4 regions of the Kocuria sp. CCUG 69068 genome follow, and region 4 is predicted to be linked to each of the others. Evidence: riboswitches for the same ligand, from Rfam matches in the RefSeq annotation. Region 4 holds a riboswitch; each other region holds the start of a gene.
The links. A riboswitch is a leader RNA that binds a small molecule or an ion and turns the genes downstream of it on or off. The one in region 4 is predicted to bind S-adenosylmethionine.

Region 1: linked by a shared signal. The riboswitch ahead of CRM73_RS13600 (aminotransferase class I/II-fold pyridoxal phosphate-dependent enzyme) and the one ahead of CRM73_RS08305 (hypothetical protein) in region 4 are both predicted to bind S-adenosylmethionine.
Region 2: linked by a shared signal. The riboswitch ahead of CRM73_RS06820 (cobalamin-independent methionine synthase II family protein) and the one ahead of CRM73_RS08305 (hypothetical protein) in region 4 are both predicted to bind S-adenosylmethionine.
Region 3: linked by a shared signal. The riboswitch ahead of CRM73_RS05270 (acyl-CoA dehydrogenase family protein) and the one ahead of CRM73_RS08305 (hypothetical protein) in region 4 are both predicted to bind S-adenosylmethionine.

Annotation. Positions count from the first base shown of each region.
Region 1 is NZ_PDDL01000076.1:645-7,863, reverse strand. It holds gene CRM73_RS13615 (sulfurtransferase) at 1-460, opposite strand, end outside; gene CRM73_RS13610 (tellurite resistance/C4-dicarboxylate transporter family protein) at 546-1,673, shown strand; gene CRM73_RS13605 (cystathionine gamma-synthase) at 1,727-2,914, opposite strand; gene CRM73_RS13600 (aminotransferase class I/II-fold pyridoxal phosphate-dependent enzyme) at 2,923-4,251, opposite strand; SAM riboswitch class IV at 4,289-4,410, opposite strand; gene CRM73_RS13595 (Lrp/AsnC family transcriptional regulator) at 4,524-4,976, opposite strand; gene CRM73_RS13590 (thiamine pyrophosphate-dependent enzyme) at 5,218-6,393, shown strand; gene CRM73_RS13585 (transketolase C-terminal domain-containing protein) at 6,390-7,219, shown strand, end outside.
Region 2 is NZ_PDDL01000023.1:33,132-40,350, reverse strand. It holds gene CRM73_RS06825 (cobalamin-independent methionine synthase II family protein) at 123-1,340, opposite strand; gene CRM73_RS06820 (cobalamin-independent methionine synthase II family protein) at 1,381-2,583, opposite strand; SAM riboswitch class I at 2,597-2,700, opposite strand; gene CRM73_RS06815 (3-hydroxybutyrate dehydrogenase) at 2,893-3,657, shown strand; gene CRM73_RS06810 (IclR family transcriptional regulator) at 3,674-4,453, opposite strand; gene CRM73_RS06805 (CoA transferase subunit A) at 4,596-5,333, shown strand; gene CRM73_RS06800 (CoA transferase subunit B) at 5,330-6,031, shown strand; gene CRM73_RS06795 (acetyl-CoA C-acetyltransferase) at 6,028-7,218, shown strand.
Region 3 is NZ_PDDL01000016.1:44,406-51,624, reverse strand. It holds gene moeB (molybdopterin-synthase adenylyltransferase MoeB) at 97-1,272, shown strand; SAM riboswitch class I at 1,404-1,498, shown strand; gene CRM73_RS05270 (acyl-CoA dehydrogenase family protein) at 1,612-2,949, shown strand; gene CRM73_RS05265 (MFS transporter) at 2,953-4,368, shown strand; gene CRM73_RS05260 (LLM class flavin-dependent oxidoreductase) at 4,365-5,735, shown strand; gene CRM73_RS05255 (NAD(P)/FAD-dependent oxidoreductase) at 6,119-7,219, opposite strand, start outside.
Region 4 is NZ_PDDL01000031.1:27,382-34,600, reverse strand. It holds partial or broken gene CRM73_RS08320 (DUF6350 family protein) at 1-165, opposite strand, end outside; gene CRM73_RS08315 (glycosyltransferase family 1 protein) at 281-1,456, shown strand; gene CRM73_RS08310 (PIN domain-containing protein) at 1,460-1,843, opposite strand; gene CRM73_RS08305 (hypothetical protein) at 1,855-2,082, opposite strand; SAM riboswitch class IV at 2,096-2,221, opposite strand; gene CRM73_RS08300 (hypothetical protein) at 2,639-2,935, shown strand; gene CRM73_RS08295 (hypothetical protein) at 3,038-3,226, opposite strand; gene CRM73_RS08290 (cold-shock protein) at 3,334-3,540, opposite strand; gene CRM73_RS08285 (multidrug efflux SMR transporter) at 3,763-4,086, opposite strand; gene CRM73_RS08280 (multidrug efflux SMR transporter) at 4,086-4,433, opposite strand; gene CRM73_RS08275 (TetR/AcrR family transcriptional regulator) at 4,437-4,967, opposite strand; gene betT (choline BCCT transporter BetT) at 5,144-7,219, shown strand, end outside.

The DNA of each region.
Region 1 (7,219 bases), on a different contig from region 4:
CGAGCTCCACGTCGCCGGGCTCGGCCGGCGGCGCGGCGTGCGCCCCCGTGGGCCGGCCCTCCGCGGTCCACGCCGGGAGGCCGCCGTCGAGGACGGCGACCCGGTCGAAGCCCGCGGTCCGGAGCAGCCACCAGACGCGGGCGGACGCGAAGACGCCCTTGGCGTCGTAGGCCACCACCGTGCTCGAGTGCGAGATGCCGAGCGCCCGGGCCGCCGCGCTCAGCTGCTCCGCCGGGGGCGCCGTGTGCGGCAGGTCCGAGGACGGGTCCGAGAAGGCCCCGTCCAGGTCCAGGAGCACCGCCCCGGGGAGGGCCTCCTCGGTCCGGTTGAGCGTGGAGCTCGCGTCCACGAGCACCAGCCGGGGGTCCTGGAGGTGCTCGGCCAGCCAGTGGGTGCTCACCACGGGCCCGGGGAGCTCGAGCGATGCGCTGATGTCGTCGTTCCGGGTGCCGGTGCTCATGCGTCCAGGCTAGTTCCGCCGGGGCAGTACCGTCCCGGCAGCCGCACGGGGCGGGGCCGCGGCGGGGTCCCGGTAGCCTGGGCAGGTGGCCGAATCGCTCCGACAACGTGTCCTCGGCGGCGTCCGCGGCCTGGCGCCCGGTTACTTCGCCCTCGTCATGGCCAGCGGCATCCTCTCGGTGGGCCTGCAGATGCAGGGCTTCGCCGCGCTGTCCACGGCCCTGCTCGCGGTGTGCGCGGGCAGCTGGGCGGCGCTGTGCCTGCTCACCGTCTGGCGGTTCGCCGTCTTCCGTCGAGAGTTCGTCGTGGAGTTCCTCGACCCTCGCCGCGCGTTCGGCTTCTTCACCTTCGTGGCCGGCACGAACGTGCTGGCGTCCCGGCTCTCGACGACGGGCTGGCACGGGGCCACGGCCGCGCTCCTAGGACTCGCGGGGGCGGTGTGGCTGGGCCTCGGCTACGTGGTCCCGTGGAGCGCGGTGCTCTCCCGGCGCACCCGCCCCGTGGTCAGCACCGCCAACGGGACCTGGTTCATCTGGGTGGTGGCCAGCCAGTCCGTGGCCGTGGCCGCCGCGGCCCTGGACCCGGTGGTGGGCAGCGACGCCTGGCGGCACGTGCTGTCCGTCGTCGCGGTCGCCTGCTGGTCCGTGGGGCTGTTCCTCTACGCCGCGGCGGGCGTGCTCGTGACGCTGCGCATGATGCTCTATCCGCTGCGGCCGGTCGACCTGACCCCGCCGTACTGGGTGGCGATGGGCGCGTGCGCCATCACCGTGCTGGCGGCCTCCCGGATCGTGGAGATGTCCGACACCCCGATGGTCGCTGTGGTCCGCGGGCTCGTGGCGGGTCTGGGCCTGGTCTTCTGGGCCTTCGCCACCTGGTTGATCCCGGCCCTGGTGGCGGCCGGGTGGTGGCGCCACCGCGTGCACCGGGTGCCGCTGCGCTACGAGTCCTCGCTGTGGAGTGTGGTCTTCCCGCTGGGGATGTACGCCGTGGCCAGCATCTATCTGGGCCGCGCGGACGACCTGCCGATCGTGGGTCTGGTCGGGGCCGTCTGGCTGTGGGTGGCCCTGAGCGCCTGGGCGATGGTGTTCACTGCCATGCTCGTGCACCTGGTCCGCCGGCTGCTCCTCGGCCGGGAGGATCCGGCTCCGGCCTGGCCGGAGCCGGACGCGGCTGTCAGGCCGGACCCAGGGGGCGGACCGGGCGCCGCCCGCTGACCCGGCGGAACCGGCGGCGCCGGCGGCGCAGCCGACCGGGCGGAAAGGACCGGTCAGGCGGCGAGCGCGCGCTCGAGGTCCTCCAACTGGTCCTCGACGTCCTCGATGCCCACCGAGAGCCGCACCAGGTCCACGGGCACGGCCAGCGCGGTGCCCTTCACGGAGGCGTGCGTCATCTCCGAGGGGTAGCAGATCAGGGACTCCACCCCGCCCAGGCTCACCGACAGCGAGTACAGCCGGGTGCCCTCCGCCACCGCCCGGGCCGCGGCCTCCCCGCCGGTCAGCCGGAAGGAGACCATGCCGCCGAACCCGCGCATCTGCGCGGCGGCGAGCGCGTGGCCGGGGTGCCCGGGCAGCCCGGGGTAGAGCACCTGCGCGACCTCGGGGCGCTCCAGGAGCCACTCGGCGATCCGCTGCGCGTTGTCCTGGTGGCGCTCCATCCGCAGGCTCAGGGTCTTGAGCCCGCGGGCGGCCAGGTAGCTGTCCTGGGGGCCCGCCACGGCGCCGGCGGCGAACTGCTGGAAGCCGACCGCCTCGGCGAGCGGGGCCCCGCGCCACTGGGCCGTGCCCACGACCACGGCGCCGCCGAGCACGTCGGAGTGCCCCCCGATGTACTTCGTGGTGGAGTGCACCACGGCGTGCGCGCCGAGCTCGAGGGGGGTCTGCAGGTACGGGGACGCGAAGGTGTTGTCGACGACGAGCAGCGCCCCGGCGTCCCGGGCCAGCTGCGCCCACGCCGCGACGTCGGCGATGCCGAGCAGCGGGTTGGACGGCGTCTCGAGCCACAGCACCTTCGTGGCGCCGGGGCGCACGGCCGCCCGGACGGCGTCGAGGTCCGTGATCTCCACGGGCGTGTGCCCGATGTCCCACGGGGCGAGGACCCGGGTGATCAGCCGGTTGGTGCCGCCGTAGCCGTCGGCGCCGAGCACGATGTGGTCGCCCGGGCGCAGCACGGCGCGCAGCAGGGCGTCCTCTGCCGCGATCCCCGAGGCGAACGCGAACCCCCGCTCGCCGCGCTCCAGGGCCGCGAGCTGCTCCTCGAAGCCGCTGCGGGTGGGGTTGGAGCCGCGGCTGTACTCGTGCCCGGCGCGCAGCACGTTGATCCCGTCCTGGGCGAACGTGGAGGTCTGGTAGATCGGCGGGATGACCGCCCCGGTCAGCGGGTCGGGCTCCTGGCCGGCGTGGACGGCGGTGGTCGTGAAGCCCCGGTGGCGGGTGCGGGTCTCGGTGGGGGACGTCATGGCGGGGCTCACTTCCGGGTGGTCTGGACGGCGGTGACGACGGTGTCGAGGGCCTGGCCGAGGTCGGCCACGAGGTCCTGGGGGGACTCGAGGCCGATCGAGAGCCGGATCGTGGTCTCGGCGATCCCGCCGGCCCGGCGCTGCTCGGGGGTCAGGCGGCAGTGGGTCATGGCCGCCGGGTGGGCCACGAGGCTGCGGGTGTCCCCGATGTTGGCGACCAGCTTGAACAGCCGGAGCGCGTCGATGAACGGGCCCACGGCGCCGTCCGGGGCGGCGAGGTCGAAGGAGAACACGGAGCCGGTCCCGCGCGGGAAGTCCCGGGCCGCGATCCCGGCGCCGGGGTCCCCGGGCACGCCGGGGTGGTGGACGCGGGCGACGGCGGGGTGCCCGGCCAGGAACTCGGCCACCGCCAGCGCCGAGGCCGTGTGGCGGGCCAAGCGCAGGTCGAGGGTCTCGGTGCCCTGCAGGATCTGGCTGGCGTTGAACGGGGAGAGCGTGGTGCCGAGGTCGTGCACGTACTTCGCCCGGACCAGGTGCAGGTAGGGGCTGGCGGCGGCGCACTTGTCGACGAGGCTGAGTCCGCCCCAGCGGGCGCGGGCCTGGGTGAACTGCGGCCACTTGTCCGGCCGGGCGGACCAGTCGAAGGTCCCGCCGTCCACGACCGCCCCGGCGAGCGCGTTGCCGTGCCCGCCCAGGAACTTGGTGGCCGAGTGCACCACGATGTCCGCGCCCTTCTCCAGCGGCCGGTACAGGGCCGGGGACGCGAGGGTGTTGTCGACGACGACGGGCACGCCGGCGGTCCGGGCGACGTCGGCGATCCCGGGCAGGTCCGGGAGGGTGGCCAGCGGGTTGCCGATGGACTCGAGCAGGAACGCGCGGGTGTCGGGGCGCACGGCCGCGGCCCACGCCCCCGGGGCGGTGGGGTCCACGAAGGAGACCTCGATGCCGTAGTCCGCGAAGGAGTCGGTGAGCAGGTCCACCGTGCCCCCGTAGAGCTTCTCGGAGGCCACGAGGTGCTTCCCGGCGCCCTGGCCGAGCAGGGCCAGCAGCGCCACGGCCACGGCGGACTGGCCCGAGCCGGTCGCCACGGCACCCGCGCCGCCCTCGAGGTCGCTGATCCGCTGCTCGAGCACGGCCACCGTGGGGTTGCCGGTGCGCGTGTAGGTGAAGCCTGCCCGAGTCTGGGCGAACATCTGCCGGGCCGCCTCGTAGTCCGGGAACTCGAAGGCCGCGGTCTGGTAGATCGGCACCGTCAGGGTGCGCTGGACGACCTGGTCGTGGGTGCCGGCGTGGATCTGCCGGGTCGCGAGGTCGTGGTCGGTCACGGGGATGGACATGGCGCTGCTCCTGTGCCTTGCTCTTACCCGCACCGGTCATCCGCGCGGGCCCGGTGGGCACGCCGCGGAAGATGCAGGCCGCTTCCTCATCCGAACCACCCAATGAGCATGGGGTTGGTGCGTGACCAAGTCGGAGCTTGGCGATCACGTCTCGTGAAGCTGGAACAACACTATGCGCAGAGGTAGTGGGTGTCCCTCCGCGTCGGAAGATGACGACCGTGACGGTTCGTGACGCCGGCCGTGCGCGCCGGGCCCGGCGCGGGGCCGGCACGTCAGGCCCGGGTGTCGATGTCCTCGAAGATCAGGAACGTCTGGGTGTCCACCACGCCGGGCAGCTGCTGGACGTGCTCGAAGATCACCTGCCGCAGGTGCACGGTGTCCACGGCCCGCACGAGGAGCATGACGTCGAAGTTCCCGCCCACCAGGGCGATGTGGTGCACGGCGGGGATCGCCTGGAGCTGGGCGCACAGCTCCCGCCAGGTGTTCTGCTGGAGCTTGAGCGTCACGTACGCGGAGGCCTGCAGGCCCGCCCGGACCGGGTCGATCACGGTGCTGAAGCGCAGGATCACCCCCTCGTCCCGGAGCCGGTTGATCCGGGCGTAGGCGTGGGCGCGGGAGACGTGCACGGCCGCGGCGATCGCCGTCACGGACTGCCTCGCGTCCCGGGACAGCTCCGCGAGGATCTTCCGGTCGGTCTCGTCCAGCGGCACGGGGGTCGAGGGCACGGCGGGCTCCTTCGGGGCGGGTAGGGCGCGGGGCCCGGAACGTGACGGACGAATGCGTGTGCTCCACGCCACACTAGAACATTTCGTCCACGCGCGGTGCACTGTCCGTCTCAGACTTCTGCATTTTCCCCGCTCTGTGGATACGAACCATGCCCGGTTCCCATACTGGGGAGACAGAGCCGCACCACCTTCCTGCCCTCCCCGGACCGCGGCCGCACCGGGGACCGACCGAGGGGACACCATGAGCCAGACCGTCGAGACCCCCGAGGACCCGATCCTCCGGGCCTCCCAGAGCTTCGGCATCACACCGGAGCAGTACATGCTCCCGGCCCGCGGCGAGATCCGCATGGTCGACCCGAGCGGGCGGCTGCTCGCCCCCGAGGAGCAGGGCACCGGCCCCGGCCACGAGTACCCGCTGCCGGCCCCGGACGTCCTGCTGGGCGCCTACGAGAAGCTGGTGGTCGGGCGGCGGGTCAACGACCAGAACTCCGCGCTGGTCCGCCAGGGCCGGATGGCCGTCTACCCGTCCAGCCACGGCCAGGAGGCCTGCCAGGTGGCGGCCGCCCTGTGCCTCGAGGAGGGCGACTGGCTGTTCCCCACCTACCGGGACACCGTGGCGGTCATGACCAAGGGCGTGGACCCGATGCAGGTCATGGCGATCTTCCGCGGCGAGTGGCACAGCGGCTACGACCCGCACGAGCACCACGTGGGCATCCAGTCGACCCCGCTCACCACCCAGCTGCTGCACGCGGTGGGCGTGGCCCACGCCGCCAAGCTGCGCGGCGAGGACACCGTGGTCCTGGCGATGTGCGGGGACGGCGCCACCAGCGAGGGCGACTTCCACGAGGCCCTGAACTTCGCGGCCGTGTTCAAGCTGCCGGTCGTGTTCTTCGTGCAGAACAACGGCTACGCGATCTCCGTGCCCCTGTCCCAGCAGTCCGCGGCCCCGAGCCTCGCCCACAAGGCGGTCGGCTACGGCATGGCCGGCGAGCGCGTGGACGGCAACGACCTCGTGGCGCTGCTCGCCACCCTGCGGCGCGCCGTGGACCTGGCCCGCTCCGAGTCCGAGCCCCTCCTCGTGGAGGCGCACACCTACCGCATGCAGGCGCACACCAACGCCGACGACGCCACCCGCTACCGGGACGACGCCGAGGTGCAGGAGTGGATCGCCAAGGACCCGGTGACCCGGATGCGCGCCTACCTCGGCGCCGAGGGCGTGCTCGACGACGCGGCGGAGCAGCGCATCGCCGCCGCCGCCGAGGACGTCGCCACGGCCCTGCGCGACGGCATGAACGCCGACGTGGAGATCGACCCGCTCGAGCTGTTCCGCCACGTCTACACCGAGCAGACCCCGCAGCTCGCCGAGCAGGAGCAGTTCCTGGCCGCCGAGCTCGCCCGAGAGGAGACCGGACAGTGAGCACCCTGCACGCCCCCGCCCCGGCCGGCGAGGCCCCGGCGGTCAAGCCCGCCACCTTCGCCCAGGCGCTCAACACCGCCCTGGCCGACGCGCTGGCCGCCGACCCCGCCGTCGTCGTCTTCGGCGAGGACGTCGGCACCCTCGGCGGCGTCTTCCGCATCACCGACGGGCTGACGAAGCGCTTCGGCCGCACCCGGTGCTTCGACACCCCGCTGGCCGAGTCCGGGATCGCCGGCATGGCCGTGGGCATGGCGATGAACCGGATGCGCCCCGTCATCGAGATGCAGTTCGACGCCTTCGCCTACCCGGCCTTCGAGCAGGTCGCCTCGCACATCGCGAAGATGCACAACCGCACCCGCGGCACCGTGCGCCTGCCGATCGTCATCCGCATCCCCTACGCCGGCGGCATCGGCGGCGTGGAGCACCACTGCGACTCCTCCGAGGCCTACTACGCCCACACCCCGGGCCTGAAGGTGTTCACCCCCGCCACGGTCGAGGACGCCTACCTCATGCTGCGCGAGGCGATCGACTCGGACGACCCCGTCGTGTTCTTCGAGCCCAAGAAGCTCTACTGGTCCAAGGCCCCCGTGGACCTGGCCGAACTGAGGGACCGCTACGAGAACGGGGCGCCCGAGCGCCGGGAGGGCCGCGCCGTCGTCGCCCGCGCCGGCGAGGACGCCACGCTGCTGGCCTACGGGCCGTCCGTGCCGACCGCCGTGGCGGCCGCCGCGGCCGCCGCCGCCGAGGGTCGCTCGCTCGAGGTCGTGGACCTGCGCAGCATCGTCCCGTTCGACGACGAGACGGTCGCCGCGTCGGTGCGGAAGAC
Region 2 (7,219 bases), on a different contig from region 4:
AATCAAACCATGTATCACTAATGTGACACAGACCACCGGGGATGGAAACCGCCGGGCCCGGCCCTCGCAGGAGGACCGGGCCCGGCGGCGCGGCAGGGGCGTCGGGGACGCCGGGATGCGGCTCAGCGGTAGAGCCGCTCCGTGGCCAGGCGCGCTCCCTCGACGAGGGACTCGAGCTTGGCCCAGGCGATCTGCGGGTGCAGGCGCCCGCCCAGACCGCAGTCTGTCGACGCGACGACGTTCTCGCGGCCCACGACCGAGGCGAACTGCTCGATCCGGTCGGCCACCAGCTCCGGGTGCTCCACCACGTTCGTCGAGTGGGAGACCACGCCCGGGATGATCACGCGACCCTCGGGCAGCGCGTGGTCCTTCCAGACCTTCCACTCGTGGGCGTGCCGGGCGGAGGCGCCCTCGAAGGTGTAGCCGCCGGCGTTGATGGTCAGCATCAGGTCCACGAGGTGCTTCAGCTCGAGGTCCGTGGTGTGCGGGCCGTGCCAGGAGCCCCAGCACAGGTGGAAGCGGACCTGCTCCTCGGGGATCCCCCGCAGCGCGTGGTTGAGCGCCTCGACGCGCAGCCGCGTGAACGCCAGGTAGTCCTCGACCGTGGGCTCGGGGTTGATCTGGTCCCAGGACTCCGCGATGGACGGGTCGTCGATCTGCACGGTCAGCCCGGCGTCCGTGATCGCCAGGTACTCCTCGCGCATCGCGTCGGCGCACGCGTAGACGAGCTCCTCGTCGGTCCTGTAGTACTCGTTCGTCACGCGCGCGGCGGAGCCGGGGGAGAGGGCGGCCACGAACCCGGTCTGCGCCCCGGTGGCCGCCATGGCCGCCCGGAGGTTGCGGACGTCCGAGGCCACGGCCTCCTGTCCCGTGTAGGTCAGCGGCCCGGTGATCTTGGGCTGCGTGGTCGAGGAGCGCCCGGTGAGGATGCCCGACGCCGGGTCCTCGTACGCCTCCCGGAAGCGCTCGCGGTCCCGGCGGTCCGGGAAGCTCGTGAGCACGATGTGGCCGGGCGAGGAGCGCCTCTTCTCCGTGGACGCCCACCGGTCCTCGTCGGTCGGGGTGAGCCCGCCGAGGCGGGAGAAGGAGTAGTTCCACCACGCGCCGTAGTCGACCGCGCTGGACATCGTGTGCCCGTACTCGCCGTCGTTGACCACGTCCACGCCGATCTCGCGCTGCCGGCGCACCACGTCCTCGACGCCCACGGCGAGCTCGTCGGTGAGCTGCTCGAACGTGATGGCGCCCTCGGCGTGCCGCTGGTTGGCCTCGAGCAGCCGCGGGGTCCGCGGCAGGGAGCCCACGTGGGTGGTCTGCACGTGGTCGGTGTTCTGCATGGTCATGCGTGTCCTCCTGAGGGTCTGCGGGAAGGTCGGGGGCCGGTCAGGACCAGAGCCGGCGGGAGGCGAGCTCGGCCCCGCGGGCGAGGGTCTCGAGCTTCGCCGCGGCGATCTGCGGGTGGATCCGCCCGCCCAGGCCGCAGTCGGTCGAGGCGATCACGTTCTCGCGGCCCACCTGGCGGGCGAAGCGCTCGATCCGGTCGGCCACCAGCTCCGGGTGCTCCACCACGTTGGTGGCGTGGGAGACGATCCCCGGGATGATGATCTTGCCCTCGGGCAGCTCGTGGTCCTGCCAGACCTTCCACTCGTGCTCGTGCCGGGCGTTGGCGGCCTCGAAGCTGTAGCCGCCGGCCCTGATGGAGAGCATGAGCTCCACCAGGTGCTCGAACCCGAGGTCCGTGGTGTGCGGGCCGTGCCAGGAGCCCCAGCACAGGTGGAAGCGGACCTGCTCCTCCGGGATGCCCTCGAGGGCGTAGTTGAGGGCCTCGACCCGCTTGCGGGTGAACGCGAGGTAGTCCTCCACGCCGGGCTCGGGATTGACCTGGTCCCAGTTCTCCGCGATGGACGGGTCGTCGATCTGCACGATCAGCCCGGCGTCGGTGATCGCCCGGTACTCCTCGCGCATCACCTCGGCGCAGGCGGTCAGCACCTCGTCCTCGTCCGCGTAGTGGGTGTTCTCCAGCCGCGCGCACGAGCCCGGGGACAGCGCGGCGAGGTAGCCCTCGCTCGCGCCCGTGGCCTGCAGCCCGGCCTTGAGGTTGCGGATGTCCGCCTCCAGCGCCGCGTGGCCCGTGTACTCCAGCTTCCCGGTGATCTTCGGGAACGGCGCCTGCTTGCCCGTGGTGATGCCCGAGGAGGGGTCCGTGTACGCCTCGTGGAAGAGCCGGCGGTCCCGGCGGTCCCCGAAGCTCGTCAGGACCACCCTGCCGGGCGAGGAGCGCTGCGGCTCCTGCTCCCACAGGTCCACGTCGCCGGGGGTGAGGCCCGAGATCCGGGCGAAGACGTAGTGCCACCACGCGCCGTAGTCGACCTTCGCGGCCATGACGTGGCCGTACTCGCCGTCGTTGACCACGTCGATCCCGAGCTCGCGCTGTCGGCGGACCACGTCGACCACCGAGTCCTGCAGGAGCCGGTCGTACTCCGCCTCCGGGACGGCCCCCTTCGCCCGGTTGGCCTCGAGCAGCGCCGGGGTGCGCGGGAGGGACCCGGCGTGGGTCGTGCGGATGCGGTCGGCGCTTCGCAGCATGGGTCGTGCGTCCTTTCCATCGGTCCTGGCGGTAGCACCGGAGGCGGGACGGGGATGCCGTCGCCCGGGTTGCTGCGGCGTCGTCGAGCCAGATCTCTCGGCCGCTCTGGATGGTGACCCTGTCATCCAAGCGCACCCGTGCGCGCTGCGCCATTCGGCGCCCGGATGACGGACATGACGCCGTGTGACGCGACCCGGCGCGCACTCCCGGGAGGAGCTGTCCTTCGCGAACATGGCCTGGATCACATACCGTGGCGGTGATCCGTGCCCCTCACCCCGCGGGCACGACGGACCAGAGGAAGGACCCCCATGTCCCAGATGCCCCAGCAGCAGGACCTCGAGGGCCGCACGGCGCTCGTCACCGGTGGCGCGAGCGGCATCGGCCTGGCCGCCGCCCGGGCCCTCGCCGGCTCCGGCGCGCACGTGGTCGTGGCCGACGTCGACGAGGCCGGGGCGCAGCGCGTCGCGGACGAGCTCGGCGGCCGCGCGTGGGCCGTCGACCTGCTCGACACCGCGGCGCTCGCCGAGCTGAGCCTCGAGGTCGACGTGCTGGTCAACAACGCCGGCATCCAGAAGGTCGCCCCCCTCCAGGAGTTCGACCCCGCGGACTTCCACCGGATCCTGGTGCTGATGCTGGAGTCCCCGTTCCTGCTGGTGCGCGCCGCGCTGCCGCACATGTACGAGCGGGGCTGGGGGCGCGTCATCAACGTCTCCTCCGTGCACGGGCTGCGGGCGTCCCCCTACAAGAGCGCCTACGTCTCGGCGAAGCACGGCCTGGAGGGGCTGTCCAAGACCGTCGCGGTGGAGGGCGCGGCCCACGGGGTGACGAGCAACTGCATCAACCCCGGCTACGTGCGCACCCCGCTCGTCGAGAAGCAGATCGCCGACCAGGCGAGGGTGCACGGGATCCCCGAGTCCGAGGTGGTGGAGCGGATCATGCTCGGCGAGACGCCGATCAAGAAGCTCGTGGACCCGGAGGACGTCGGCAGCCTGGTCGCGTGGCTGGCCGGACCGCACGCGTCCATGGTCACCGGGGCCTCCTACACGATGGACGGCGGCTGGACGGCGCGCTGAGCCCGCCCCGGGCCGCTCAGCGGTGACCCAGCTCCCGGGAGAGCCGGTGGGCCTCCGTGAGCAGGGCCCGGCCCAGCAGCTGCCGGCGCTCGCCGCTGAACCGGGGCTCGATGCCCGTGAGGCTCAGCGCGTAGACCGGCGCGCCCGTCGCGTCGAAGACCGCGGCGGCCATGCCCCAGCTGCCCTCGACGATCAGCCCCGGGTTCACGGCGAAGCCCTCCCGCCGGACGTCCGCGAGCAGCTCCCGGATCCGCTCGGGCGTGTGCAGCGGGCCCCACTCGGCGCGGGCCCCGGCCGTGGCCGCGAGGACCCGGTCCACCTCCGCGTCCGGGAGGTGGGCCAGGACCGCCAGCCCCGCCGAGGCCACGCCGAGCGGCAGCCGCAGCCCCTCGTAGAGGACGTGGGAGCGGATGGGGAAGGCGCCCTCCACGCGCGCCAGGCAGACGGTCTCCAGCCCGCGGCGGACCGAGAGGAACGCACTCTCGCCGGTGGCCTCCGCGAGCCGGCGCAGCGAGGGCCCGGCCAGCTCCCGGATCGGATAGCGGTGGGCCGCCACCGCGCCCAGCACGTACAGCTCGGGGCCCAGCTGCCAGGCCCCGGTCCCGGCGTCGCGGTCCACGAAGCCCTCCTCGGCCAGTCCCGTGAGCAGCCGGTGCACGGTGGGGCGAGTCAGCCCGGTCTCGGCGGCGAGCTCCGCCACCGTGCTGCCCCGTTCCCGCCCCGCCACGGCCCGCAGCAGCTGCCCCACCCGGTGGACCACCTGGGTCCCCTGGCCCGTCGTCCGCTCCTGTCCCATGACTCCACTATATGGACAGTCGGGGGACGAATGGCCGGATGCTGATGAGAAGCGCCGTCGTGCCGCCGGATCTGTTGACCGGCATGTGGAGGCTCCCTAGATTGAGTGCTGGGTCACAGTCCGACGAGAGGAAGGGACAAGGGTGTCCAAGGTCAGAGACAACGCCGCCGAGCTGCTGGCGGAGAGCCTGCGGGACGGCATGACGCTCGCCGTGGGCGGGTTCGGGCTGAGCGGGATCCCCCGGGATCTCATCGACGCGGTGCGGGACTCCGGGGTCACGGACCTCACGGTGGTCTCCAACAACATGGGCGTGGACGGCAAGGGCCTCGGGGTCCTGCTCGAGAACCGCCAGGTGAAGAAGGTCCTCGCCTCCTACGTGGGCGAGAACAAGCTGTTCGCCCAGCAGTACCTGGACGGCGAGCTCGAGGTCGAGTTCAACCCCCAGGGCACCCTCGCCGAGCGGCTCCGGGCCGGCGGCGCGGGCATCCCCGCCTTCTACACGAAGACCGGGGTCGGCACCCTCGTGGCCGAGGGCAAGCCGCACGCCGAGTTCGACGGCGAGACCTACGTGCAGGAGCGCGGCATCGTCGCCGACATCGCCCTGGTCCACGCCCACACCGGGGACGCCGACGGCAACCTCGTCTACCGCTACACCGCGCGCAACTTCAACCCGATCGTCGCGACCGCCGGGAAGGTCACCTTCGCCGAGGTCGAGCACGTCGTGGCGGTCGGCGAGATCCACCCCGACCACATCGTGACCCCGGGCGTCTACGTCCAGCACGTCGCGCAGTACAGCGGCGCGCCCAAGGACATCGAGCAGCGCACCGTCCGCCCCCGCCCCGCCGGGCGGGCCGCCCAGCAGAACGGAGACCAGGCATGAGCTGGACCCGCGACGAGATGGCGGCGATCGCCGCCGTCGAGCTCTCCGACGGCGACTACGTCAACCTCGGCATCGGCATCCCCACCCTCGTGGCCAACAACCTGCCCGAGGGCGTCGACGTGGTGCTGCAGTCCGAGAACGGCGTGCTCGGCATGGGCCCGTTCCCCTACGAGGGCGACGAGGACCCGGACCTCATCAACGCCGGCAAGCAGACCATCACACTGCTGCCCGGGGCCTCCATCTTCGACTCCGCCACGTCCTTCGGGATGATCCGCGGCGGCCACGTCAAGATCGCGATCCTCGGCGCCATGCAGGTCTCCGGCACCGGTGACCTCGCCAACTGGATGATCCCCGGCAAGATGGTCAAGGGGATGGGCGGCGCCATGGACCTGGTGGCCGGCACCCCGCGCGTCGTCGTGCTGACCGAGCACGTCACCAAGGACGGCTCCGCCAAGATCAAGACCGAGTGCGATCTCCCGCTCACCGGGGTGCGCGTGGTCGACCGCATCGTCACTGACCTGTGCGTGTTCGACGTCGAGGACGGCGGGCTCGTGCTGCGCAGCCTCGCCCCCGGGGTCACCGAGGACGAGATCCGCGAGAAGACCGAGGCGTCCTTCCGCACGGACCTGCAGGACGTCACCCCCGACACCGTCCCCACCGAGACCGCCGCCGCCGGCGGCGCTGAGGAGAACCGATGAGCACCGCCACCGACGTCGTCGTCCTGTCCGGCGCCCGCACGCCCCAGGGCAAGATCCTGGGCCACCTGGCGTCCTTCACCGCGGCCGAGCTGGGCGCCCACGCCATCCGGGCCGCGCTCGAGCGCGGCGGGATCGCCCCCGAGCAGGTGGACTACGTGCTCATGGGCCACGTCCTGCAGGCCGGCGCCGGGCAGAACCCGGCCCGCCAGGCGGCCGTCACCGCGGGCATCCCGCTGAGCGTGCCCGCCGAGACCGTCAACAAGGTCTGCCTCTCCGGGCTCGTGGCCATCACCAACGCCGCCCGGATGATCCGCGCGGGCGAGGCCGAGATCGTCGTGGCCGGCGGCCAGGAGTCCATGACCAACGCCCCGCACCTCGCGATGGGCGTGCGGCAGGGCAAGAGCTACGGCGACCTCAAGCTCGAGGACGCGGTGGCCAAGGACGGGCTCGTCGACGTCGCCGCGTGCGTGTCCATGGGCTCGCTCACCGAGTCCGGCAACAGCGAGCGCTCGATCTCCCGCGAGGAGCAGGACCAGGTCGCCGCCCTGAGCCACCAGCGCGCGGCCCGCGCCGCGGAGGAGGGCGTCTTCCGCGACGAGATCGCCCCCGTGTCCGTCCCGCAGCGCAAGGGCGACCCGCTCGTCGTCGACACCGACCAGGGCGTGCGCCCCGACTCCAGCGCGGAGTCCATGGCGAGGCTGCGCCCCGCGTTCGCGAAGGACGGCACGATCACCGCCGGCAACTCCTCGCCGCTCTCGGACGGCGCGGCCGCCGTGGTCCTGACCAGCCGGGAGTACGCCGAGCGCCACGGCCTCGAGTACCTGGCCGTGGTCGGTGCCCCGGGCCAGGTGGCCGGCCCCGACACCTCGCTGCACTCCCAGCCGTCCCGGGCGATCGAGGCCGCGCTCGAGCGGGCCGGCTGGTCCGTGCAGGACCTGGACTTCATCGAGATCAACGAGGCGTTCGCGTCCGTGCTGATCCAGTCCCTGCGCGACCTCGACTACTCGGTGGAGAAGGCCAACATCCACGGCGGCGCTGTGGCCGTCGGGCACCCGATCGGCGCCTCCGGGGCCCGGTTGGCGCTGCACGCGGTGTTCGAGCTCTCTCGCCGGGGCTCCGGCCGGGCCGCGGTCTCGCTGTGCGGCGGCGGCGGCCAGGGCGAGGCGCTGCTGCTCTACCGCGACTGAC
Region 3 (7,219 bases), on a different contig from region 4:
CGCCGGTGCCGGGCGGGCCGACGGGTCGTCCGCCGGCTCCTCAGTCGGCCCGGCGGACGTGCCGCGCGGGGACTGGGCGCCCGTGGGGGAGCGGCCGTGAGCCCGCTGCCCCCGCTCGTGGAGCCCGGCCCCGAACTGACCCGCGAGGAGCTCGAGCGCTACGCCCGGCACCTGACCCTGCCCGGGATCGGGACCCGCGGCCAGCGGCGGCTGCGGAACGCCCGCGTGCTCGTCGTCGGCGCCGGGGGGCTCGGGTCCCCGGCCCTGCAGTACCTCGCCGCGGCGGGGGTCGGGACCCTCGGGATCGTCGACGACGACGTGGTGGCGGTCTCCAACCTGCAGCGCCAGGTGGTGCACACGACCGCCGACGTCGGCCGCCCCAAGTCCGTCTCCGCCGCCGAGGCCGTCACCGCGCTCAACCCGCTGGTGGAGGTCCGCACCCACCCCGTCCGGCTGGACGCGGACAACGCCGTGGACATCCTCGGCGGGTACGACCTGGTCCTGGACGGCGCCGACAACTTCGCGACCCGCTACGTGGTCAGCGACGCCGCCGCCCTGACCGGCACGCCTTGCGTGTGGGGCTCCATCCTGCGCTTCGAGGGGCAGGTCAGCGTCTTCTGGGCCGGGCACGGGCCCACCTACCGGGACCTCTACCCCGAGGCCCCGCCGGACGGCGAGGTGCCCAGCTGCGCCGAGGGCGGGGTCTTCGGCATGCTCCCCGCCACCGTCGGCGCGGTCATGGTCACCGAGGCCGTCAAGCTCGTCACCGGCACCGGGGAGCCCCTGCTCGGGCGGGTGCTGCTGCACGACGCGCTGGCGATGACCTGGCGCGAGATGCGGCTCACCCCGGATCCCGACGCCGCCCCGGTCACCGCGGTGGCCCGGCCCGCCGCGGTCTGCGCGCTGCCCGGCGCGGACGCCTCCGAGACCGTCGGGGCGGCCGAGCTGGCCCGGCTGCTCGAGCGCCGGGAGCGCGGGGAGGCGTCCTTCGCCCTGGTGGACGTGCGCGAGGACTGGGAGCGGGAGCTCGTGGCCATCGACGGCGCCGTGCCCGTCCCGCTGCAGGAGATCCTCGACCGCGGCGCGGACGCCCTGCCCCCGGAGGCCCGTGGCACGGACCTCGTGCTGCACTGCAAGGCCGGGGCCCGCTCCGCGACCGCGCTCGCCGCGCTGCGCTCCTTCTACGCCGGGCGGGAGGAGCGGGTCCGCCACCTCGAGGGCGGGGTGCTCGCCTGGGCGGCACAGGTGGACCCGGACCAGCCGGTCTACTGATCCGGTCTCCTGCGGCACACCGCTACACCACCGCGGAGGACGTGACCTTCTGTGACGCCGTCGTGACATTCCATGACGTGCGCCCGTCATCCGGTTGGTCCCGGACCGGGCGGTCTGATGCCATGGCAAGCGCCCCATTCAGAGCGGCTGAGAGATCTGGCTCGACGACGCCGCAGCAACCCGCCCTCCACCGGGGTCAGGGTGCTAATGCCAGAACCGATGGAGATCCCGGATCTGCAGTCGGTCCGTGACGTCAGCCTCCGGCGCTGCCGCCACCGGGCCCGCCCCCGGCGCGACCGGCCGACCGGCAATCCTCGGTGCGACCGAGAGGACCCCCGCATGACCCCGAGCACGGTCGAGGAGACCACCGCCCATCCCCGCGCCGGCACGGACCTCGCCGCCGGCCTGCCCGGGGACTACGCCGGGCTGCGGGAGCACTTCCGGCCGCTGTTCGCGGAGATCGCCGCCGGCGCCCTGGACCGGGACCTCCGGCGCGCGCTGCCCTACGCGGAGGTCGGCCGGCTGGACCGGGCCGGGTTCGGTGCCCTGCGCGTCCCGGCGGCCCACGGCGGCCCCGGGGTCAGCCTCGAAGACTTCACCCGGCTGCTGGTCGACCTGGCCGAGGCCGACTCCAATATCGCCCACCTCTACCGCTCCCACCACGGCTTCGTGGAGTCCCTGCGCTTCCTGCCCCGGGAGCTCCAGGAGGTCTGGTACCCGCGGGTGCTGGCCGGGGCCACCGTGGGCAACGCCTCCACGGAGAAGGGCGGCAACGCGCTGGGCACCCTGAACACCGTGCTCAGCCGGACCCCCGAGGGCTGGGAGCTCACCGGCCGGAAGTTCTACGCCACCGGCTCCGTCTTCTGCGACTACACCCGCGTCTCGGCCGCCCTGGACGGCCGCGACGGGCGCCGCTTCGCCGTCGTCGCCACGGACGCCGAGGGTGTGACGCTCGAGGACGACTGGGACGGCTTCGGGCAGAAGCTCACCGGCACCGGCACCGCGGTCTTCGACCGGGTGCGTGTCCCGGAGGACGCCGTGCTGGACCGCACCGCCGGCAGCGCGGAGGCCGTCCACGAGGCCGCCTTCTTCCAGCTCGTGCTGCTGGCCGTGCTGGCCGGCATCGCGCGGGCGGCCCGGAGGGACGCGGTGGAGACCATCGCCGGACGCCGGCGGACCTTCAACACCGGGCTCGGCCTGCCGTTCCGCGACGACCCGCTGATCCAGGAGGCCACCGGGCGGATCTCCGCCAAGGCCTTCGCCGCCGAGGCCACCGTCCTGCACGCCGCCCGCACCCTGGACGCCGGGATCGCCGCCGCCGCAGCGGCCGGCGCCGACCGGCCGGACTTCACCGGGGCCCTCCCGGCGGCGCTGCACGAGTCCGAGATCGCCGTGGAGCACGCCCAGGTCACCGTGCCGGAGCTGGCGCTCGGCGCGGCCCAGGACCTGTTCCTCACCGTGGGCGCCTCCGCCACGTCCACGGCCAAGGGCCTGGACCGGCACTGGCGCAACGCCCAGACCGTGGCCACCCACAACCCGATCGCCTTCCGCGCCCGAGCCCTCGGCGACTACCTCATCAACGGCACCCTGCCGGAGGGCCTGAACGCCATCGGCGACGCGAAGACCGGCGCCACGACCGATGTCACGGCCGACGCCGACCGAACCCCAGGAGCCTGACGCATGAGCACCACGACCACGGCCGCCCCGGGCCGCAGCAGCATCGTCCACGGCAAGAAGCGCGTCCTGGCCTCGGCCTTCGCCGGGACCACCATCGAGTGGTACGACTTCTACCTCTACGGCACCGCCGCCGCACTCGTCTTCAACGTCCAGTTCTTCCCCATGGCCACCGAGCTCGGCGGCATCGTGGCGTCCTTCGCCACGCTCGCGGTCGGGGTGATCGCCCGACCCTTGGGCGGGATCATCGCCGGGCACCTGGGGGACCGGATCGGCCGCAAGGCCCTGCTGGTGGCCTCGCTGCTGCTCATGGGCGTGGCCTCCACCCTGATCGGCCTGCTGCCCACCTATGAGGTGATCGGCTGGTGGGCCGTCGTCGGCCTCGTGGTCCTGCGCATCCTCCAGGGCCTGTCCGCCGGTGCCGAGTGGGGCGGCTCCGCGCTGCTGAGCGTGGAGCACTCACCGGCCCGCCACCGCGGGTTCTTCGGGTCCTTCACCCAGATCGGCTCCTCCGCCGGCATGCTGCTGGCCACCGGCGCGTTCTTCATCGTGCAGAACGTCATGAGCGAGGAGCAGTTCGCCGCCTACGGCTGGCGCATCCCCTTCCTGCTCTCGGCCCTGCTCGTGGCGGTGGGCCTGTGGATCCGCCTCGGCGTGGCCGACGCCCCGGAGTTCCTGGAGCACCGGGCCTCGGGGAACGTGGCCAAGGCCCCCCTGCGGGAGCTGCTGGTCCACCACCGCCGCCCGGTGCTGGTGACGATCGGCCTGCGCCTGGCCCAGAACGCCGTCTACTACCTGGTGACGGTCTACATGCTGACCTACCTGCGGGACGTGCGCGGGGACAGCGCCGCGGGCGTGACCGCGGTGATGATCGCCTCGGCCATCGGCCTGTTCTCCACCCCGTTCTGGGCCTGGCTGTCCGACCGGGTGGGCCGGAAGGTCGTCTCGGTGACCGCCTACGCGGCGATCGGCGTCTTCGGCTGGGTGCTGTTCGCCTTCCTCGAGGCCGGCCCGCTCGCCCTGCTGCCGCTCGTGGTCATCCTCGGCATCAACCTCGTCCACGACGCGGTCTACGGACCGCAGGCGGCCTGGTTCGCCGAGCAGTTCCCCGTGCACGTGCGGTACTCGGGCGTGAGCTTCGGCTACCAGGTCGGCACCGTCCTGGGCGGCGGGCTCATGCCGCTGATCGCCGCCCTGCTCTTCGCCGCCGGCGGGGACACCCCGTGGCTGATCGCCGGCTACCTCTCCGTGCTGGCCGTGCTCTCCGTCGTCGCCGCCCTGGCCGCGAAGGATCCCGCCCGGGACCGGCGCGGCACCGAACTCACCGATCTGCACGCCGGCCGGACCGCGGCCGACCCGGCCCTCGCGACCCCCGCCGCCGCGAGCGCCACCCAGCCCACCCCCGAGAGGACCACCGTATGAGCCGCCCCCTGCTGCTGAACGCCTTCGACATGATGGTGCCCGTGCACCAGTCACCGGGACTGTGGCGCCACCCGGAGGCCGGGGTCGCCGGCTTCGACACGCTCGAGTACTGGACGTCGCTGGCCCGCACCCTCGAGGAGGGCGGCTTCACCGCGCTGTTCCTGGCGGACGTCCCCGGCGTCTACGACGTGTACGGCGGCGGGGCAGAGGCCACGGCCCGCGGGGGAGTGCAGTACCCGGTGCTCGACCCGCTCGTCGCGGTGCCGGCGATGGCCGCGGCCACCGAGCAGCTCGGCTTCGGGGTGACCGCCTCGGTCACCTACGAAGCCCCCTACCTGCTGGCCCGCACCTTCGCGACCCTCGACCACTTCACCCGCGGCCGGGTGGCGTGGAACGTGGTGACCTCCTACCAGGACTCCGCCGCCCGCAACCTGGGCATGGACCGGCAGATCCCGCACGACGAGCGCTACGACCGCGCCGACGAGTACATGGAGGTCATGTACAAGCTCCTTGAGGGCTCCTTCGAGCCGGGGGCGGTGAAGGCGGACGCCGGCACCGGGGTCTTCGTGGACCCGGAACTCGTGCACCCCATCGGCCACGAGGGCACCTGGTTCTCCGTGCCCGGCCAGGCGCTGACCCACCCCGGACCCCAGGGCACCCCGTTCCTGTTCCAGGCCGGCGCCTCGAAGCGCGGACAGCAGTTCGCCGTGGACCACGCCGAGGCCATCTTCTTCATCGGCAACACCCCGCAGCTCGTGCGCCGGTGGACCGACGGCGTCCGGGCCGAACTGGCCGCGCAGGGACGGGCCGAGGACGCCGTGAAGACCTTCGCCATGGCCACCGTGGTGGTCGCCGAGACCGACGACGAGGCCCACGCCAGGCTCGACGGATACCGCCGGCACGTGGACATCGAGGGAGCGCTGTCCCTGTTCGGCGGCTGGACCGGCGTCGATCTGGCCGGGGCGGACCCCGACGCGCCGCTCGAGTACGTGGCCACCGACGCCAACCAGTCCGCGCTCGCGGCGTTCACGTCGCTGTCCCCGGACCGGACCTGGACGGTGCGGGACCTGGCCGAGTTCGTGGCCATCGGCGGCCGCGGGCCCGTCATCGCCGGGGCGCCCGGCACCGTGGCGGACGAGCTCGAGCGCTGGCGCGAGGAGGCCGGCGTGGACGGTTTCAACATCTCGGCGGCCGTGCGGCCGGCGGACCTGGAGCGGTTCACCACGATGGTTTCGCCGGAGCTGCGGCGCCGCGGCCTGCTGCCGGAGCCCGGGGCCCTCCCCGCCGGCAGAACGCTGCGCGAGGCGCTGGCCGGCGCCGGGCCGAGGCTGGCCGACGACCACCGCGGGGCCTCCTACCGCCGGTGACCGCAGGGCTCTTGGGGTTCGCCGCTCGACCGGCCCGGGACGGCTGTCCGCCGTCCCGGTTCCTCGGCACGGAGCGCTCCTGCCCGGGAGAGGGCAGGAGCGCTCCGCCGCGCCGAGGCGCAGAAGGCGGCCCCCGACCGCCGGGGAACGGATCATGGGGGTCGCTGCACCGGCGTGGGGGCCGGTGCCACCCGAAAAGTACCAGACGGTAATATCGCGGTGCACCATCCTGTGCGGATGCATGAATTGTGCTCCTCGGGGTCTCCCGACTGCCGACCCTCATTTCTCCCGGCTCGTGCCGCGACGACTGGGGACGCGGGCCATCACGTGCCATCGGAGCGGGGAACGAGGCGCCACGGATGTGTGCACACATGGTCCGCTAGCTAGAAGCCCCGGAGGATCACGTTCCAGTAGTCCCGGGGGAGGACCTCGAGGTCGAAGAACCAGGAGGCGCGGTTCGGGGCCAGCAGCGGCACGCCGGGGATGCTGGGCGCCAGTTCGTTGTCCCGGTCGAACTCGGCCAGCACGGCCCGGCCCCGCTGCACCGTCACGGGGGTCACGGTGTACCCGTCGTAGGAGGCCGTGGGCTCCCGGCCGTCACGGGTGGCCAGGAGGTTCTCGGTGAGGATCTTCGTCTGGTGGCGCAGTGCCCCGCCGGACGAGGCGGTCTCCAGTGCGGCAGCGTCCCCGCAGGCCCACACGGTGGGCACACGGCGGTGGCGCAGGGTCTGTGCATCCACGTCCGCGTAGCCCGCCCAAGCGGTGCCCGCGCCCGGCGCGACGCCCAGTCCCGCGTCGGCGATCCAGGCCGGGGCCCGGTGGACTGGGCTGTGGTGCAGCAGGTCGTAGGGCAGGTCCCGCGGCGTCCCCTCGATCGTGGCCCGCAGCCGGCGGGAGGCGGCGTCGATCGACTGCACGTGGGCGCTCGTCAGGACCGTGATGCCGTAGCGCCGGACCCAGGGCTGCAGCACCCGGTCCACGTCCGGCTGGCCGAACACGGTGGCGGTGGGCGTCAGCAGGGTCACCTCGATGTCCTGCAGGACACCCTGGCGCTGCCAGTAGTCGCAGGCCAGGTAGAGGATCTTCTGTCCGATCTGCGGCGTGGGCGCCGGGCCGTCCGGGATCGTGAACAGTGCCCGGCCGCGGCGCAGCCCGCGGATCAGCTCCCAGGTCCTGGGGGCCAGCTCCACGGTGTAGTTGGTCGAGGCGTGCGGGCCGGCCATCGCCTCGGCACTGCCGGGGACACGGTCCCAGTCCGGGGTGGACCCCGCGCAGATCACGACGTGCCGGTAGCCGATGTGCTCGCCGGAGGACAGTGTGGCCATCCGTGCCGCCGGATCCAGTGCCTGGACATGGTCCTGGACCCAGCGCACGCCGCGGGGCATCACGCGGTGCTGGGCCCGGGACATCTGCGGCACGCTCTTCAGTCCGGCGCCCACGTAGGAGAGCATCGGCCGGTAGTGGTGCGTGGACTTCGGCTCCGC
Region 4 (7,219 bases):
GTCGAAGCCGTCGGCGAGCCACACCATGAGGACGGTCAGCAGGACCAGCAGGTAGGACACCACGGCCACGGAGCCGAGTTCCAGCACGCCCTGCAGCCACAGCGGCATGGGCACACCCCGGCGGTCCGGGCGTGCAGCGGGGGAGGACAGGCCTTGGGAGTTCATCACCGACCATCCTCCCACGCCCGGGCGGCACCCCGGCCGAGGCTTCACGGCGCCTTCACCGGCGGGCCACGCCCCGCTCGCCGTCCGGTCGCCCGGCCCCGGCAGGCTCGGGAGCATGAGAGTCGCCGTGGTCGCCGAGCAGTTCCTCCCCCACCTCAACGGAGTCACCCACTCGGTGCTGCGGGTCGTCGAGCAGCTGGTCGCCGGCGGGCACGACGTCGTGGTCGTGGCGCCCTCCTACGAACCCGCGCCGCTCGGGCGCCCGGCGGAGCAGGTCGTCGAGGACCTCGACGGGGTGCCGGTGCACCGGCTGCCCGCCGTTCCGCTCACCGGCTACCCCGCCGTGCGGGTGGCCGGCGGGACCGTGGCCCGGGTGCGGCGGCAGCTGGAGCGCTTCCGGCCTGACGTGGTCCACGTGGCCTCCCCGTTCGTGCTGGGCCGCCGGGCGATCCTGGCGGCCCAGCAGCTCGGGGTGCCGTGCGTGGCGGTCTACCAGACCGACGTGCCCGGCTACGCGGCCAAGTACGGGGCCCCGTTCCTCGAGCAGCTCCTGTGGGGGCACGTGCGCTCCATGCACAACCTCGCCACGCTCACGCTCGCGCCGTCCACCGCGGCGGTCCGGCAGCTCACCGAGCACGGCGTCCAGGACGTGCACCTGTGGCGGCGCGGGGTGGACACCACCCGCTTCTCCCCCCGGCACCGCGACGAGCGGTGGCGGGAGGAGGTCGGCGGCGGCCGGCGGATCGTCGGCTACGTGGGCCGGATCGCCCCGGAGAAGCAGGTCGAGGACCTCTCCGCGGTCGCGGACCTGCCCGGCACCCGCCTGGTGGTCGTGGGCTCGGGCCCGGAGGAGGACGCCCTGCGCCGCCGGCTCCCGCAGGCCCACTTCACCGGGCGCCGCAGCGGTGCCGACCTGGCGCGCATCATGGCGTCCTTCGACGTGTTCGTCCACCCCGGCGAGTTCGAGACGTTCTGCCAGACGATCCAGGAGGCCATGGCCTCGGGGGTGCCGGTGGTCGCGACCGGCCGGGGCGGTCCCCTCGACCTCGTGGACCGGTCCCGCACCGGCTGGCTCTATCCCCCGGGCGACCTCGGGGCGCTGCGCGGGTACGTGGCGGATCTCCTGGGCGACGAGGCGAAGCGGGCCGCGTTCGGCGTCGCGGCGCACGCGGCGGTCCAGGGCCGGACGTGGGACGTGCTGGTCGGGCAGCTGCTCGAGCACTACGAGCGCGCCGTGGCGCTCTCGGCGCAGGGGCAGGGGCGCAGCCGCCGGCACCGCCGGGCCGTCTGAGGGCTACCGGCGGGCGGGGGACGCGTCCAGCACGGGCGCCCCGGTGCCGGCGTACCGCCCCGGCTCCGCGGTCAGCACGGTCAGCCCGTGGACCAGGGCCGTGGCCGCGGTGAGCCCGGCGAGCGGATCGGCCGCCCCCGTCGCGGCCAGCGCTCCCCACGCCCGGGCCACGGCGGCGTCCGCGGGGAGGACCCGGCCCGGGAAGCGCAGCTCGAGCTGCTCCGCCCACAGCGTCTCGTCGGGCCGCTCGGCGAGCAGCTCCCCGAGCACCGTGGCGGGCAGGAACAGCCGCCGGTGTCCGTGCCGGCGCAGGACCTCGGCCAGCTCGGGGCAGCGCTCCGGGGTGCGCACCCCCAGCAGCACGGAACGGTCCAGGAGGAGGTCCACGGCGGCGGGCCTCAGGCCGCGGCGGCGAGCTCCCCGCGGGCCGGAGCCAGCAGGAAGTCCACGAACTCGGTGCGGACCTGCACCACGCGGGCGTAGTCCTCGACGCTCATGGCGGAGACGCTGATCGCCGGGACGCTCGGCGCGGGGTCGCGGCGGGTCCCGTCCCCGGTGGCCGGGACGGCGTGGGAGGGCTGGGGGAACGCGCCCGTGCGGGCGGCGGAGTTGCGGGGGTCGGACATGACCGGGATCCTTCGTGCGCTCTTGCTCGCACCGGGTACCGCTGCTGCGGCGATGCGAGCCGCTTCGTCATCCGAACCACCCGTGAACATGGGGTTGGTGCCCGGTCAAGTCGGAGCTTGCCGACCGGGTCTCTTGAAGCTCTCCCCATTGAACCACATCGGCCGAACCGTGTCCGCGTGCGGCGACCCGGCCGGATCCGGTGCCCCCTCCTGTGCACAGGCCTTCCCCGGGGTGTCACCGCCCGGACATCTCGACGACACATCGTTGCGCTGGAATGGGTCCCGTAGTACCGGGGACGGCGCAGGCGACGGCCCCGCGCATTACGTTTCAGTGACACAACTCACGACTCGCTTGTCGAGGTGTCGGTGCCGCGGGGTAGCCTGAACCTGCTTCTCGAGATGCGGCGTCCACGCCCTCGGCCGGAGATCGACGATCCCCGGCGGAACCGTGGAGGGGCTCCGACCCGCTGCGCGCCAACCCGATGTTCCCGGGTGGATCGGATGACGAAGCGGCGGGCAACGCCATCGGATGCCTGCAAGAACGTCAGGAGAAAACATGACCATGTCCGAAGAAAGAACAGCCATCACCACCGACCAGCGCGAGGAGTGGATCGACGTGACCGTCACCGCCCTCCCCGATCTCCACCTCGTCCGTCTCACGTCGACCGACGGGGACGTGCAGGAGTACCTGAGCCCCGAGGCCGACGACCTGGCCGCCGCGGCGGAGCACACGGAGGGTACGGCGCAATGGTGCGCCAAGTACCGCCAGCTCCTCGTTCCCGGAGCCCTCGCGGCGACCGGACGGCACCCGTTCTTCAAGCTCCACCCCTCGTCCCTCCCGCTGTCGGCATAGCCGGCGGACAGGAGCGCACGGAGGCCGCAGCCCGTCGGGCTGCGGCCTCCGTCGTGCGGGAGGACGGTGACGTCCGGAGCGCCGGTGGGACCCGCGGGGTGCTCACTCGAGGCCGTAGTCCCCCGCCGAGCCCCAGCCGCCGCCGGCCTCGTCGGCGGAGCCGTCGAATCCCCACTCGGAGGCCTCGACCTCGAACGGCACGGAGACGTCCAGCTCGGCGTCGGAGACCCGGTTCACCACGAAGGGGTCCTCCGGCTCCTCCGCGGCGGGGAGCGGATCGGGAACGGTCACGGCGCTTCCTCCCGGTGCTGCTCGGCGGGTACGACGACAGAACCGCCGCCGGGCGCAGCCCGACGACGGTTCTGGAGGATCAACGGGCCGGAGCCCGCGGAAGATCCTTAGGAGATGACGTTGATGTTCGCAGCCTGGGGGCCCTTGGGGCCGTCCTGGGTCTCGAACTCGACGCGGTCGTTCTCGTTCAGCGAGCGGAAGCCGTTCGAGTTGATCGCGGAGAAGTGGGCGAAGACGTCCTTGGAGCCGTCCTCGGGGGTGATGAAGCCGAAGCCCTTGTCAGCGTTGAACCACTTGACGATACCGGTAGTCATGGGAGACCTGATCCTTCATGAGATGAACGTTTCCCGACGTTCGAGAAACAAAACAGTTGTGATGCATGGAAAACGTCTTCTCAGAAAAACTGCTGCACCCGAGTGGGCCGAACTGCTTGAAAGACAAAAACGAACCTCAACAACTGCGGACTACTCTACACGAGATCCGGCGCCGCACCACCCGGGACGGGGCGCCGGACCCGGCCCGGCACCGGGGACCGCTCAGACCGGCGGGGCGCCGAGCTCGATGAGGAGCACTCCGCCGGCGATGAGGGCCACCCCGGCCGCCGTCACCCAGGTGAACGGCTCGCGGAACAGGACCCGGCCGGCCAGTGCCGTCAGCGCCACGCCGGAGGCCGACCAGATGCCGTAGGCGACGCCCAGCGCCATGCCCTCGGCCAGGACGAGGCTCAGGCAGGTGAACGCCACCAGGTAGCCGACGGCCACGGCGGCGTACCAGCGGCGGCGGCCCCGGGCGGCCATCCGCAGGGACAGGGTTCCGGCGACCTCGGTGAGGATCGAGACACTGAGGAAGAGCCAGGCCATCAGGCCGCCTCCTCGGTCTCGGGGGCGGGGCGGCGGGAGCCGAGCTCCACGCAGAGCACGCCGGCCACGACCAGCACGATCCCGGCCAGCACGGCCGGGCTCAGCCGCTCACCGTAGACCACGGCCGCCGCCAGAGCGGTGAGCATCACCCCGAGGGCGGCCCACACGCCGTAGGCGACCCCCACCGGCATGCCGCGGCGCAGCACGGCCGCCAGGAGGGTGAACGCGGCGAGGTAGCCGGCGACGACGAGCGCGTACCAGGCGGGCTCGTCCAGAGCCGCCTTCAGCGACAGTGTGGCCGCCACCTCGGCGAGCACGGCGGCGAGCAGCAGCAGCCGGCGCAGCACGGCTCAGCCCTCCAGGAGCTCGTCGGCGACCGCCCTGACCCGGGCCCGTTCCTGCGGGTCGGGGGCGAAGACGCCCGCGGCGTCGGCGAACCACACGCCGTCGGCGAGCAGCCGCACGGCCAGCAGCCGGCTCCGGCGCTCGGCGGGCAGGTCCGCGGGCAGGTGCACCCACGGCTCCACCCGCGCGACCCAGCGCTCCTTGAGCGTGGCGCGCAGCCGCTGGTCGGTGAGCATCACGAGGTCGGTCTCGTCGACCTCCCCGGACAGGCACCAGTCGAGGTAGGCGCGCAGCCGTTCCGCCGCGGGCACCTGCTCCGGGGGGCCGGGCAGGCGGCGGGCCATCTGCGCGTCCCAGCCGTCCATCACCCGGTCCACCAGGGCGAGCATCAGCGCCTCCTTGGTGGGGAAGTGGTACATCACCCCGGGCTTGGTCAGACCCGCCTGCCGCGCGGCCGACGCCAGGGAGACCGTGCCGCCGCCCCGGATCAGCTCGAGGGCGCCGTCGAGGATGCGCTCGCGGGAGGAGGTGCTCATGAGAAAGAACTTTACCAACCGGAAGGGTGGTGACACGATGTTGAGCATCCCCGGGGCGCGGGTTTCGGCCGCCGCACCGGTCCGCGGGCACGACGACGTCCCGCCCCTGCCCGGTCCGCGCTGGACCCGGCAGGTGCTCCCCGACCCGGATCACCACTTCCAGGAGGACTCGTCCCATGACTTCCGCCCTGCACCAGTCACCGCCCGAGAGCGGCACCCCACCCGCCGGGCGCTCCCGGCCGGCCGTGAACCGGACGGTCTTCGCCGGCTCGGGCATCACCATCGTCCTGTTCTCCCTGTGGGCGATCCTCGCCCCCGACCAGGCCTCCGCGGTGATCAGCGCCGTGGTCGGCTGGATCGCGACCAACATGGGCTGGTTCTACGTCCTCACCGCCACGGTGGTGACGGTCTTCGTCCTGGTCGTGGCGTTCTCCCGCGAGGGGACCATCAAGATGGGCCCCGACCACTCGAAGCCGCAGTACAACCTGTTCACCTGGACCGCGATGCTCTTCGCCGCCGGCATCGGCATCGACCTGCTGTTCTTCTCCGTGGCCGAGCCCGTCACCCAGTACTACGGCCCGCCCGCCGGGGAGGGCGGGACGGCCGAGGCCACCCGCATGGCCGTGGTGTGGACGCTGTTCCACTACGGCGTCACGGGCTGGGCGATGTACGCGCTGATGGGCATGGCCTTCGGCTACTTCGCCTACCGGTGGAACATGCCCCTGAGCATCCGTTCGGCCCTCTACCCGCTGATCGGCAAGCGGGTGCAGGGGCGCACGGGGGACGTCGTGGACATCGCGGCGCTGCTCGGCACGATCTTCGGCGTGGCCACCTCGCTGGGCATCGGCGTGGTGCAGCTCAACTACGGCCTCTACCTGCTCTTCGGGATCGAGGAGGGGACCGCGGCGCAGATCGGGCTGATCGTCGTGGCCGTGGTGATGGCCACCGCCTCGTGCGTCTCGGGCGTGGACAAGGGCATCCGCAGGCTCTCCGAGCTCAACGTGCTCATGGCCGTGGCGCTGATCGTCTGGGTGCTCGTGGCCGGCCGGACCTCGTTCCTGCTCGACGCCACGGTGCAGAACCTCGGCGACTACGTCTCCTCGCTGCCGGGGATGACCATGGAGACGTTCGCCTACACCGGTGCGGCGGAGTGGATGGCGGGGTGGACCCTCTTCTTCTGGGCCTGGTGGATCGCCTGGGCGCCGTTCGTCGGCCTGTTCCTGGCGCGGATCTCCCGGGGCCGCACCCTGCGCGAGTTCGTGATCGCGACCCTGACCGTGCCGTTCCTGTTCATCCTCATCCTGGTCTCGGTCTTCGGCAACAGCGCCCTGGCGATCGTCACGGGCGGCGACGACGCCTTCGGCCAGGCCGCCATGAACACCCCCGAGCGGGCGTTCTACTCGCTGCTCGAGCAGTACCCGGGCGCGCCGGTGCTCATCGCGCTCGCCTCGCTGGCCGGGCTGCTGTTCTACGTCACGAGCGCCGACTCGGGCGCGCTCGTGATGTCGACGTTCACCTCGACGATCCAGGACCCCACCCAGGACGGGCCCAAGTGGCTGCGCATCTTCTGGGCCGCCGCCACCGGGCTGCTGACCCTGGCGATGCTGCTGGTGGGCGGGGTGCCGACCCTGCAGGCCGCCACGCTGATCATCGGCCTGCCCTTCTCGATCGTGATGTACCTGGTCATGATCGGGTTCTGGAAGGCCCTGCGCGCCGAGCGCTCCCAGCGCGAGGGGCGCAGCTCCACCCGCCGCTCCGCGGCCGCGTCCCGCATCCCCGGCCCGGACAGCCACTGGCGCCGGCGGCTCTCCCGGACCGGCTCGTTCCCGGGCCCGAAGGCCGTGCGCCGCTACGAGGACGAGGCGCTCGTCCCCGCCCTCGCGGAGGTCGTCGAGGAGTTCCGGGCCCAGGGCCTCGACGCCGAGCTCACCAGCTCGGTGGTCGGCTACCAGGACCTGTCCGAGCACACGCTGACCGTGCGGATGGGCGAGGACCGGGACTTCTGCTACCAGATCTATCCGGTGGCCACACCCGTGCCGGCCTTCGGCGGGTTCCGCACCAACCCGGACTCCGACCTGTACTACCGCCTGGAGGTCTTCAACGAGACCGGCTCCCAGGGCACGGACGTCATGGACTGGAGCCACGAGCAGGTCATCAACGACGTCCTCGACAGCTGGGAGGCGCACCTGGCCTTCCTGAGCATCCACGACGGGCCGTCCGTCATCCAGGACGGCGAGCAGGGCCACCCCGAC